3 regions of the Flexivirga sp. G2 genome follow, and region 2 is predicted to be linked to each of the others. Evidence: riboswitches for the same ligand, from Rfam matches in the RefSeq annotation. Region 2 holds a riboswitch; each other region holds the start of a gene.
What was found. A riboswitch is a leader RNA that binds a small molecule or an ion and turns the genes downstream of it on or off. The one in region 2 is predicted to bind S-adenosylmethionine.

Region 1: linked by a shared signal. The riboswitch ahead of ACZ50J_RS17865 (IclR family transcriptional regulator) and the one ahead of ACZ50J_RS09275 (flavin reductase family protein) in region 2 are both predicted to bind S-adenosylmethionine.
Region 3: linked by a shared signal. The riboswitch ahead of ACZ50J_RS03385 (MetQ/NlpA family ABC transporter substrate-binding protein) and the one ahead of ACZ50J_RS09275 (flavin reductase family protein) in region 2 are both predicted to bind S-adenosylmethionine.

The regions. Positions count from the first base shown of each region.
Region 1 is NZ_AP039675.1:3,690,182-3,693,445, forward strand. Features, by position in the region: gene ACZ50J_RS17860 (LLM class flavin-dependent oxidoreductase) at 1-736, opposite strand, end outside; gene ACZ50J_RS17865 (IclR family transcriptional regulator) at 887-1,648, opposite strand; SAM riboswitch class IV at 1,665-1,784, opposite strand; gene mobA (molybdenum cofactor guanylyltransferase) at 1,869-2,489, opposite strand; gene ACZ50J_RS17875 (transglycosylase family protein) at 2,581-3,264, opposite strand, start outside.
Region 2 is NZ_AP039675.1:1,950,737-1,954,000, forward strand. Features, by position in the region: gene ACZ50J_RS09265 (DNA polymerase domain-containing protein) at 1-287, shown strand, start outside; gene sfnG (dimethylsulfone monooxygenase SfnG) at 288-1,367, opposite strand; gene ACZ50J_RS09275 (flavin reductase family protein) at 1,364-1,873, opposite strand; SAM riboswitch class I at 1,880-1,969, opposite strand; gene ACZ50J_RS09280 (ATP-dependent DNA ligase) at 2,036-3,097, opposite strand; gene ACZ50J_RS09285 (alpha/beta hydrolase family protein) at 3,134-3,264, shown strand, end outside.
Region 3 is NZ_AP039675.1:680,495-683,758, forward strand. Features, by position in the region: gene ACZ50J_RS03380 (methionine ABC transporter ATP-binding protein) at 1-392, opposite strand, end outside; gene ACZ50J_RS03385 (MetQ/NlpA family ABC transporter substrate-binding protein) at 389-1,360, opposite strand; SAM riboswitch class IV at 1,460-1,589, opposite strand; gene ACZ50J_RS03390 (NUDIX hydrolase) at 1,718-2,134, shown strand; gene ACZ50J_RS03395 (NADH-quinone oxidoreductase subunit A) at 2,195-2,659, shown strand; gene ACZ50J_RS03400 (NADH-quinone oxidoreductase subunit B) at 2,667-3,239, shown strand; gene ACZ50J_RS03405 (NADH-quinone oxidoreductase subunit C) at 3,236-3,264, shown strand, end outside.

The DNA of each region.
Region 1 (3,264 bases), 1.7 Mb from region 2:
GGGCGTCCGCCAGAGTCTGATGTGCGGTGAAGATGGCCTCGGCGTTGCGCGCGGCGAAGGCGCGTCCTTCGTTCGACGAGCCGGCTTGCACGTAGACCGGCCGGCCTTGTGGCGAGCGCGGGGCGTTGAACGGCCCCTTGACCTTCAGATGCGTGCCGGTGTGATCGATCCGGTGCACCTTCGCGGTGTCCAGATAGTCACCCGAGGCCCGGTCGGCGACGACAGCACTGTCCTCCCAGCTGTCCCAGAGCTTGGTGACGACGTCGATGAACTCCTGCGCGCGGCCGTAGCGCTCCTCGTTGCTGGGCACACCGTCGAGCCCGAAGTTGAGTGCGGCGTCCTGACTGAACGTCGTGACGATGTTCCAGCCGGCACGTCCTCCCGAGATCCGGTCGAGGCTCGCGAACAGCCGCGCCAGGTTGTACGGCTCGTAGAACGTGGTCGACGCGGTCGAGATCAGCCCGATCCGCTCGGTCACCGTCGCGATCGCGGTCAGCAGGGTGATCGGTTCGAACTGAGTGCTCGGTCGGTGTCCGGTGCCGTACCAGGCCGGGCCATCGGCGAGGAAGACCGCGTCGAGCTTCGCCTGCTCCGCTCGCCGCGCGATGTCCTGGTAGAACGCGATGTCGTCGATCCGGTCGAGCGGACTGTCGGGGTGTCGCCAGGACGCCTCGTGGTGACCGGTGTCGTGCAGGAAGGCATTCAGACGCAACTGTCGATCGGGCTTGCGGGTCACGGCACAACTCCTCGGGTTCGGGGATGACGGGCGCGGCGGTATCGGGTGCGGCTGGGTCGCACGACCGTTACAGAACGTTTGCTAACTGATTCAGTAACTTATGGTTATGTATGGCGGACGCCAAAGCCGTTGCCACATGGTGGAAACGGTTCAGCCGACCCGATCCAGGACCTGGATGCGGCGGCCGGTCTCGGCCGCCGCACGATGCAGGGCCGGCAGGATCCGCCGCACCCGGTCGCCGGTCAGGCGGTCGACACGCGCCTGGACACCGAGGGCGGCAACCACTCCGGCGTCGCCGACGACCGGCACCGCCAACTCGCGCACACCGTCCGTCCGCTCCTGGTCCGCGATCGCGAATCCGCGACGACGTACCTCGATGAGCTGCGCGAGCAGACCGGCATACGAGGTAAGGGTTCGATCGGTGAACGACTCGAGCTCCCCCAGCGCTCGCACCGCGGCCGCCGAACCGTCCGGCGAGAACGCCAACAGCACCTTGCCCATCGCCGTTGCGTGCATCGGCTCCCACCTCGCGGGCAGCTGCGATGCGCAGTACCCCACGGGCGGTCGCGCCGAGACGAGGCGCGACACGGCCGACTGGCCCTGGACACCGAGATTCACCGCGAAACCGATGGCCGCCGCCAGCGCATAGAGGTGCGGAACCACCTCGTCGACCGCCAGATCGGCAGTCGGCAGAAGGGCCGGCACCCGCGGGCCGACCCGGTAGACCTCAGCCCGCCGGACCAGGTATCCACTGCGGCACAGGGCCTGCAGGATGCGGTGTGTGGTGCTCATCGGCAGACCCGACTCGGCGGCCAGATCAGAAAGACCCAGCGCACGATCGCCCTCGAAGCAGTTCAGGACGAGCAGAGCCCTTTCGACCGCCTGGGAACCGGATCGGGCTGGAACGGACATGACACATCCTCGCTGCTCGGCGCGCTTATGAGCGCCGGACCGACCGGGCGCCCATCGGGTGGTCACCTGGAGCACCCCACCGCGGCTGGAGGGTTGCCGGACAGCAAGCCAGGGCTTGACGCTGCCTCTCGTCACCTGGCTTGAACATAACGCAGTGTTTTTACTTCAACAACGTTTCGTGATGCATCGCTCATCCCGTGGACATCGCGGGGGGGGCGGTTCACGATTCGGGTGGCACGGCCCGGCGTGCCCCGAGCCTCCGGGCCCACTGCTCGTGATCCGTCCAGGTGTCGACGTCCCGCCATACCTCGTCCGCGGGGATCTCCGCGAGCTGCAGACCGGCGAGGAGCGCACGCATCGACCGATCGGCTGGGTCGCCCAACTCGTCGGCAGCGGCGTGGACCGCGGTCGACCGATATCGTCCGAGCAGCCACTGCCGCCGCCCGGTCGGATCGGTCAGCACGACCCCGTCGGCATCGCCGACGTCGGCCGCACCCAGCAGCTGTATGGCGCCCACCGCACCCGGCAGGTCGCAGGCGATCAGGTAGGTCCAGTCCGCCGGCCGCGCGATCGCGCGCAGGCCGGCGACGGCCGCGGCAGCCGGTCCGGAGCCCGGCGGATCCTCGACAACCCGGAGCGCGTGCCCGGGCAGCTCCGCCGAGGTCCGGCCGACGACGACCAGCGTCCGCGCGTCCCGCACCGCCTCCAACGGCCGGGAGACCAATGAGCAGCCGGCGAGCTGCACCGCCGCCTTGTCGATGCCACCGAGCCGGGAACCGGCACCGCCGACCAGCACGATGGCGTCATACGTCGATCGCGCCGAAAGCACAGGACCGCCCACCCGAGGAACGCTACCCATTCACGGGGCACACGGAAGGCCCGCGTCGTCGTGGACGACACGGGCCTTTCGGTGTGTTCGGGGAAACGCCTGGTCAGGCGGCCCAACCGCACTGCCACGGGCTGAGGCCGCGGGAGGCGTAGACGTGGTTGGCGATGGTGATCTGCTGCTCTCGGGTCGCCAGGTCGGCGCGCGCCGCGAACTTGCCGCCGCCGGCACCCAGCCAGGTGCCGCTGTCGAACTGCAGGCCGCCGAAGTAGCCGTTGCCGGTGTTGATGTGCCAGTTGCCGGTCGACTCGCACTGCGCGATGCGGTCCCACATCGCGGCGCGGGACAGGTCCAGGCCGCCGGTGTTGACCGGCTTCGGGCTGCTGACCGGAGCCGGCGCGGCCTTCTTGGTGCCGACGACGAGCACGCGGCTGACCGGCTGCTTGGTCACCTGGCGCTTGAGGAGGGTGGTGCGGGCGATGACCTTGCCGGTCAGTTGCTGGCGCCAGGTGGCGGTCGCCGTGCCGGCGACGCCGTTGCGCTGCACCCGGGTCTTGCCCGCGGCGAGCGTCGAGTCGAACTTGCGAACCGTGGTGAACGCGACGGTCTCGGCGGTGGTCACCGTACGGGTGGTGACGGCCGGGCGGGCCTGGTCACGCGACACCTTCTTGTCGGTGGCGCGGGCAGTGGCCTTCTTGGTCGCCTTCTCGGTCGGGGTGGTGCTGTGCGAGGTCGACGGGGTCGCGCTCGAAGTGGCGGCGGTGATCGCGGCGCTGTTGGCGCCGGTCGA
Region 2 (3,264 bases):
CACCGGTCAGCACACCGATGACCTGGAGCCAACTTGCCGAGGTCTCCGACCCACGGGATTTCAACCTGGTGACCGTCCCCGACTTCCTGGCCGACGGCGACGCCTGGGCGGACATGGACGACACCGCGCACTCGCTCGAGCCGTTGCTGCACCTGTGGGAGACGCTGCCCGGTGGCGAACTGAACTTCCCGCCCGACTATCCGAAGATGCCCGGTGAGCCGCCCCGCGTGCAGCCCAGTAAGAAGGTCGCCGAGCACTGGGACGCCGACGGCAACCGCGTGGAGTGATTACGCCGACTTGCGTTCTGCTTCCTTGGCTTCCAGTTCGCGCACCAGCGGGATGACCTGGGTGCCGAACCGCTCGATGTCCTCACGCACGTGCAGGAAGCCGGCGAGGATCAGATCGACGCCGACCTTCTTGTAGTCGACGATGCGCTGTGCGACCTGCTCGGGCGTGCCGATGAGTCCGGTCTTGAAGCCGTCGTTGTACTGCACCAGATCCTTGAAATCCGAGCCGGCCCACATGCCCTTGCCGTCCCGCGTGGCGGAGCCGGCGGTCTGCACGGCCTCCCCGAAGTCACGGACCTTGTCCTCGTCGGCGTTGTCGATGATCTCCTGGACGACGCGGCGGGCCTCTTCCTCGGTGTCGCGCACGACCACGAAGCCGTTCAGTCCGAAGCCGGGTCGCCGGCCGTGCTCACGCCCGTAGGACTCGACTTCCTCGACCTGCTCGGCGATCGCGTCGAGGGAGCCGCCGTTCATGAAGTACCAGTCGGACAGTCGCCCGCCCATCTTCCGTGCGCTCGTGGAGTTGCCGCCCTGGAAGACCTCCGGGGGAGTGCCGGGCTGCGGGCGGAATGTCAGGTCGCGCGTCCGGTAGAAGTCGCCGCGGTAGGTGAACTCGTCCGTGGTCCACGCACCCTTCAGCACCTCGATGAACTCCTCGGAGCGACGGTAGCGCTCCTCGTGATCGAGCCAGAGCTCACCGAGATTGGTGAATTCCTTCTTGAACCAGCCGGACACCACGTTCAGTGCGAAACGGTCATTGCTCCAATCCTGTGCCGTTGCAGCAAGTTTCGCGAGCACGGCTGGCTGCCAGAAGCCGGGGTGCACGGCGGCGATCACCTTCAGCCGCTGCGTGTGTGCCAGCAGCAACTGAGAGAACGACGTCGACTCGTGTTGCGCGTCGGCGCCATACGAAGCGAGGTAGCGGACCTGGGTCAGCGCGTAGGCGAAGCCGAAGCGCTCGGCCGCCTGCGCGGCATCGATGTTGTATGCCGGGCTGTGGTCCGTGCGTTGCGGCACCTTGCTCACCACCAGACCGCCCGACACGTTCGGGACCCAGTACGCAAACTTCAGTTCGGTCATGCCGACTCCTCCTGGAGAACGAGAGTAGGTGTGGGGTTCAGAGTGCGGTAGGAGCCCTGATGATGAACCAGCGGATCGCCTTGTCCTTGTTGCTGATTCGTCACGCGGGCGGTCACCAGGAGGCTGTCGCCGGCATCGACCGTCGCCGCGATGTCGGCGGTCAGACGCGCGCTGAACTCGGTCAGCGACGGCAGGCCGTCCTCGTGCCAGTGCCAGTCGCCGAGGAATCGTGACGTGCGATCACCGGCGAAACGCCGCGCGATGTCGTCCTGGTGGGACGCCAGCAGGTGCAGTGACACCCGCCCGGTCGCCTCGATCGCCGACCGACTCGACGATGACTTGCTCAGATTGAACGACACCAACGGTGGTGCGACGGAGACGGAAACAACTGAGATTGCGGTGAATCCGACCGGCCGACCGCCGTCGGCGGCACAGATCACCCACGTGCTCGATACCGCTTCGCGGAATGCGACCCGCAGGTCGGGGTCGGCAGAATGCCCGGTCATCATGCGCCTCCATCGTTTCTGGCGTGAGCACCTGCCCCGCGGGGGTGGTTGCTGCGGCGTCGTCGAGCCAGATCTCTCGGCCGCTCTGGATGGGTATAACGTGACGTTACCGTAACCATCACACAACGAAGCAACGCGGGTCCGCGCAGTGAGACGTCCGAGTCAGTCGGTGGTGGTCAGCACATCGTTCAGGTCGTAGGCAGGGGCGCGATCGACCTGGGACATCAGGCACGACTCCGGATCCCGGTCCGGTCGCCACCGCAGGAAGCCCACACCGTGCCGAAAGCGCTGTCCCTCCAACTGATCGAACTTCACCTCGACCACCCGCTCCGGTCGCAGCCGCACGAAGGAAACGTCCTTGTTGCCGCTGAACCGGGACCGGTCCGTCTCACCGCGCACCGCGTCACCCTCGTCGTCGCGGACCACCAGCGGCGCGAGTTCGTCGATCAACTCCACCCGCCGCGTGGCCGTGAAAGACACGATGCCGCCGACATTGCGCAGGTTGCCGTGGTCGTCATACAGGCCGAGCAACAGGGAGCCGACTCCGTTGCCGCTCTTGTGGATCCGGTAACCGAGCAGCACTGCGTCGGCGGTCCGTGAATGCTTGATCTTGAGCATGCTGCGCTTACCCGGCTGGTATGGCGACAGCTTCGCCTTAGCGACCACGCCGTCGAGGCCGGCACCCTCGAAACGGTTGAACCAGTCCTGCGCGACCTCCGGATCATCGGTGACCCGTGTCAGGTGGAACGGTGTCCCGACCGAACTCAACGCCGCTTCGAGTGCCGCTCGCCGCTGCGCGAATCCTTGATCGAGCAGCGACTCACCGTCGACGACGAGTGCGTCGAAGAAGATGATCTCCGCCGGTGTCTCCTCGGCGAGCTTGCGGACGCGTGACTCCGCAGGATGAATGCGTTGACTCAGCGCTTCGAAATTGAGCCGTGCCGAACCCTTTTCGCCGGCACGCACCACGACCTCACCGTCCAGCGCGCACTTGTCCGGCAATTGTGCGCGGACCGCCTCCACCAGCTCCGGGAAGTACCGCGTGAGCGGCTTGGAGCCGCGCGAGGCCAACTCGACGTCATCGCCGTCCTTCAACACGATGCACCGGAAGCCGTCCCATTTCGGCTCGTAGAGCATGCCGCCGTCGACGCTGTCCGCAGCCGGAACGGAAGCGGTCGCCTTGGCAAGCATGGGGGTGATCGGGAGCTCGAGCGGCAGGTCCATCCGGCCATTGTGCCTCCCACCTGCGACGATGGAGCAGTGACGAAGGATGTGCTTCGCCGGGCGATCGCGCCGGCCGCGGGTGTGACAACCGGTGTGAGTGCTGCCGTCGGCGGCGGGACGATCGGCGTGTCCACCTACTTCGTGCGGCAGGTCCTCAAGCCGGTGCT
Region 3 (3,264 bases), 1.3 Mb from region 2:
TCGGCGACCCGATCCTCCTGCTCGGCCCGACCCAGGCCGGCGAGCTGCAGCGGGTATGCGACGTTGCCGAACACGGTGCGTGATCGCATCAGATTGAACTGCTGGAAGACCATCCCGGTGCGACGACGTATGGCGCGCAACGGTTTTCCCTGCAGGCGCGTGATGTCGACCCCGTCGACGACGACCGAGCCGGAACTGGCCTGTTCGAGTCCGTTGAGGAGCCGGACCAACGTGCTCTTGCCCGCACCCGAGTAGCCGATGACCGCGAAGATCTCGCCGCGGTGGATCTCGAGATCCACGCCGTCCAGTGCCCGGTGTGCCTCGTCGCCCTTCCCGAATACCTTCGACACCGCGTCGAGTCGAACCACCGGATCCGGTGGAGTCGTTGTCATTTCGAGCTCACCGTCTTCTCGTAGCCGGTCAGCAGGCGCCGCAGCTCGGCGGCCGGCCGGGTGACCGGGACACTGGTGTTCTTGGACTCGGCGACGACGAGCCGCTGCACGCGTGGGTCGTGGTAGAGCTTCACGATCTCGGCATACGTCGGGTTGTCCTTGTCCGCCGCCCGGGAGACGATCACGTTGATGTAGGGCTGCGCGGTGGCCGACTTCGGGTTGTCGGAATAGAGCGCCTTGCTCGGGTCGAGGTGGCCGTCGAGCGCGAAGTTGTTGTTGACGACGGCTCCGTCGACCGAGGACAGCGAGGTCACCGTCTGGGAGGCGTCGACCGGGGTGACCTTCACCTTGGAGGCGGCCTTGTCGATGTCGGCCGGTGTGGACACGATGCTCCCGCCGCCCTTGAGCTTCACCAGACCGGCCTTCTGCAGCACGAGCAGGGCCCGCGCCTGGTTGGTGGCGTCGTTCGGGATCGCGATGCTCGCGCCCTTCGGGATCTGTGCCAGCGAGGTGTGCTTCTTCGAATAGAGGCCCAGCGGCACGACATACGTGGATCCGATGGGCGTCAGGTCCTCGTGTGCCTGCTTGTTGTATCCGGCCAGGAAGACGAGGTGCTGGAACAGGTTGAGGTCCAGTTGTCCTTGTGCGACAGCGGGATTCGCCTGGGTGTAGTCGGAGAAGTTGACCGTCCGGAGGTCGATGCCGTGCTGCCGCGCGAGCTTCTTCAGCACCGGCCAGTAGTCCTGGTCGGCGTCGGTCACGCCGATCTTCACCGTGGTCAGCCGCGTGCCGGACGACCCGCTCGCGGTGGCGCGTCCGGTGGCGAATCCGCCGCCGGCGCCGATCACCAGGGCAATGGCGGCCGCACTGAGCCAGGTGCGTCGCGGGTGGCCCGGTCGCGGCGGCAGTTTCGGCCGGTCCGGCAGCGGCGGGACGCTCGACGGGTCGGTGGGTGTGTTGGCTGACATGCTGTCCTCGGGGTCGCGGGTATGTCGCTGGTATGACGGGGCGCCCGGCCGTGCTCGAACTCGCCCGCACGCGATCGGCATACGGACGGGACAGGGGAACTGCCGTGCTTGCCGCACCGCGCGATCGATGGATCACGCACTGCGGCCTAGTCATTCACCTGGGGCACCCCGCCACGTGCGTGAGGGTTGCCGCCCAGCAAGCCAGGGCTTGTCGCTGGGTCTCGTGACTGCGTCAAACATAAGCAAGCGTTACCGAATAAGTCAAAAGCAGTAGCGTTGCTACCTGGTTGTGATGTGCCTCACAGGCGCGTCGCGGCGCCTCGGCGGGTCGGGCTGGCGCCTCGTTACGCTCGAGGCATGCCAGCCCCGGAGATCGTCGTCAGCGCCGTGGTGTTTCGGGACCCGGGCGGCAAGGTGCTCACCGTCCGCAAGGCCGGCACCGCGAAGTTCATGTTCCCCGGCGGCAAGCTCGAGCCGGGGGAGAGTGCCATCGACGCGGCGGTGCGCGAGGTCGGCGAAGAACTCGACATACGCGTGCGCGCGGCCGACCTGCGCCCGGTGGGGACGTTCACCTCGGCTGCCGCCAACGAGCCCGGGCACTCGGTGACGGCCACGGTCTTCGAGCACCCGTACGTCCCGGTCGATGCGCCGGCAGCCGAGATCGCCGAGCTGCGCTGGGACGACCTGTCCGCCGATGCGCCCGACGATCTGGCGCCGCTCCTCGCGGACCGGGTTTTCCCGGAGTTGCGGGAGACCGGCGGATCCGACGCCTGAACCGTCCCAAACCGGGAGCGCCTCACCCACAAGACAGCACCCGCTGGTTAGGCTGCCCGGGTGTCCTCGGGAGTGACCGGTTACTTGGTGCTGCTCGGCGTCGGTGTCGCCGGAGCGGTGCTTTTCGTTGCCGCGATGCTCTCCAGGCGCCTACTCGCGCCGCGTGCGCCGAGCCTGGCGAAGCTCACGACCTACGAATCGGGCGTCGATCCGGCGACCGGCGGATGGGCGCAGACCCACTTCCGCTACATCACCTATGCGCTGCTGTATGTCGTCTTCGCGGTCGACGCCGTCTACCTCTTCCCGTGGGCGCTGGTGCTGCGTGACCACGACCTCGGCGTCGCCAGCCTGGTGGAGATGGCGATCTTCATTGCCGTCGTCCTGGTCGGCCTGCTGCATGCCGCCCGCCGAGGTCTGCTGACCTGGACCTCACCCCACGAAGTTCTCCCCCGCTCCGCTCCTCCGATACTTCGCGGGGACCCCGAGTCCGAAACCAGTGATGCCAGGGGACAACGTGACCACTGACCTGCCCATGCCCCGGGTCGGCGTCGGCCAGGCCGCTGCGCCCAAGCCGATGCGACTCGTCCTCAACTGGGGCCGGCGCTATTCCCTGTGGGTCTTCAACTTCGGGTTGGCCTGCTGTGCTATCGAATTCATCGCCGCATCGATGGCACGCCACGACTTCATCCGACTCGGCGTCATCCCCTTCGCGCCCGGCCCTCGTCAGGCCGACCTGATGGTCGTGTCCGGCACGGTCACCGACAAGATGGCGCCCGCGGTCCGCCGGCTCTACGACCAGATGCCCGAACCCAAGTACGTCATCAGCTTCGGCGCCTGCAGCAACTCCGGCGGTCCCTACTGGGACTCCTACTGCGTCACCAAGGGTGTCGACCAGCTGATCCCCGTCGACGTCTACGTGCCGGGTTGCCCGCCGCGTCCCGAGGCGTTGTTGCACGGCATACAGGTGCTGCAGCAGCAGATCGCCGACGAGAAGCTGCAGACCAAGGGACTGCGCGCCAAGCTCGGCGGGTATGCCGGGCGCAAGGCCTCCGCCGCCGAGGTGAGCCGGCCGCTGGTCGCACCTCCGACGGGGGAGCAGCAGTGACCGACACGACCTACGAAATCCCCTC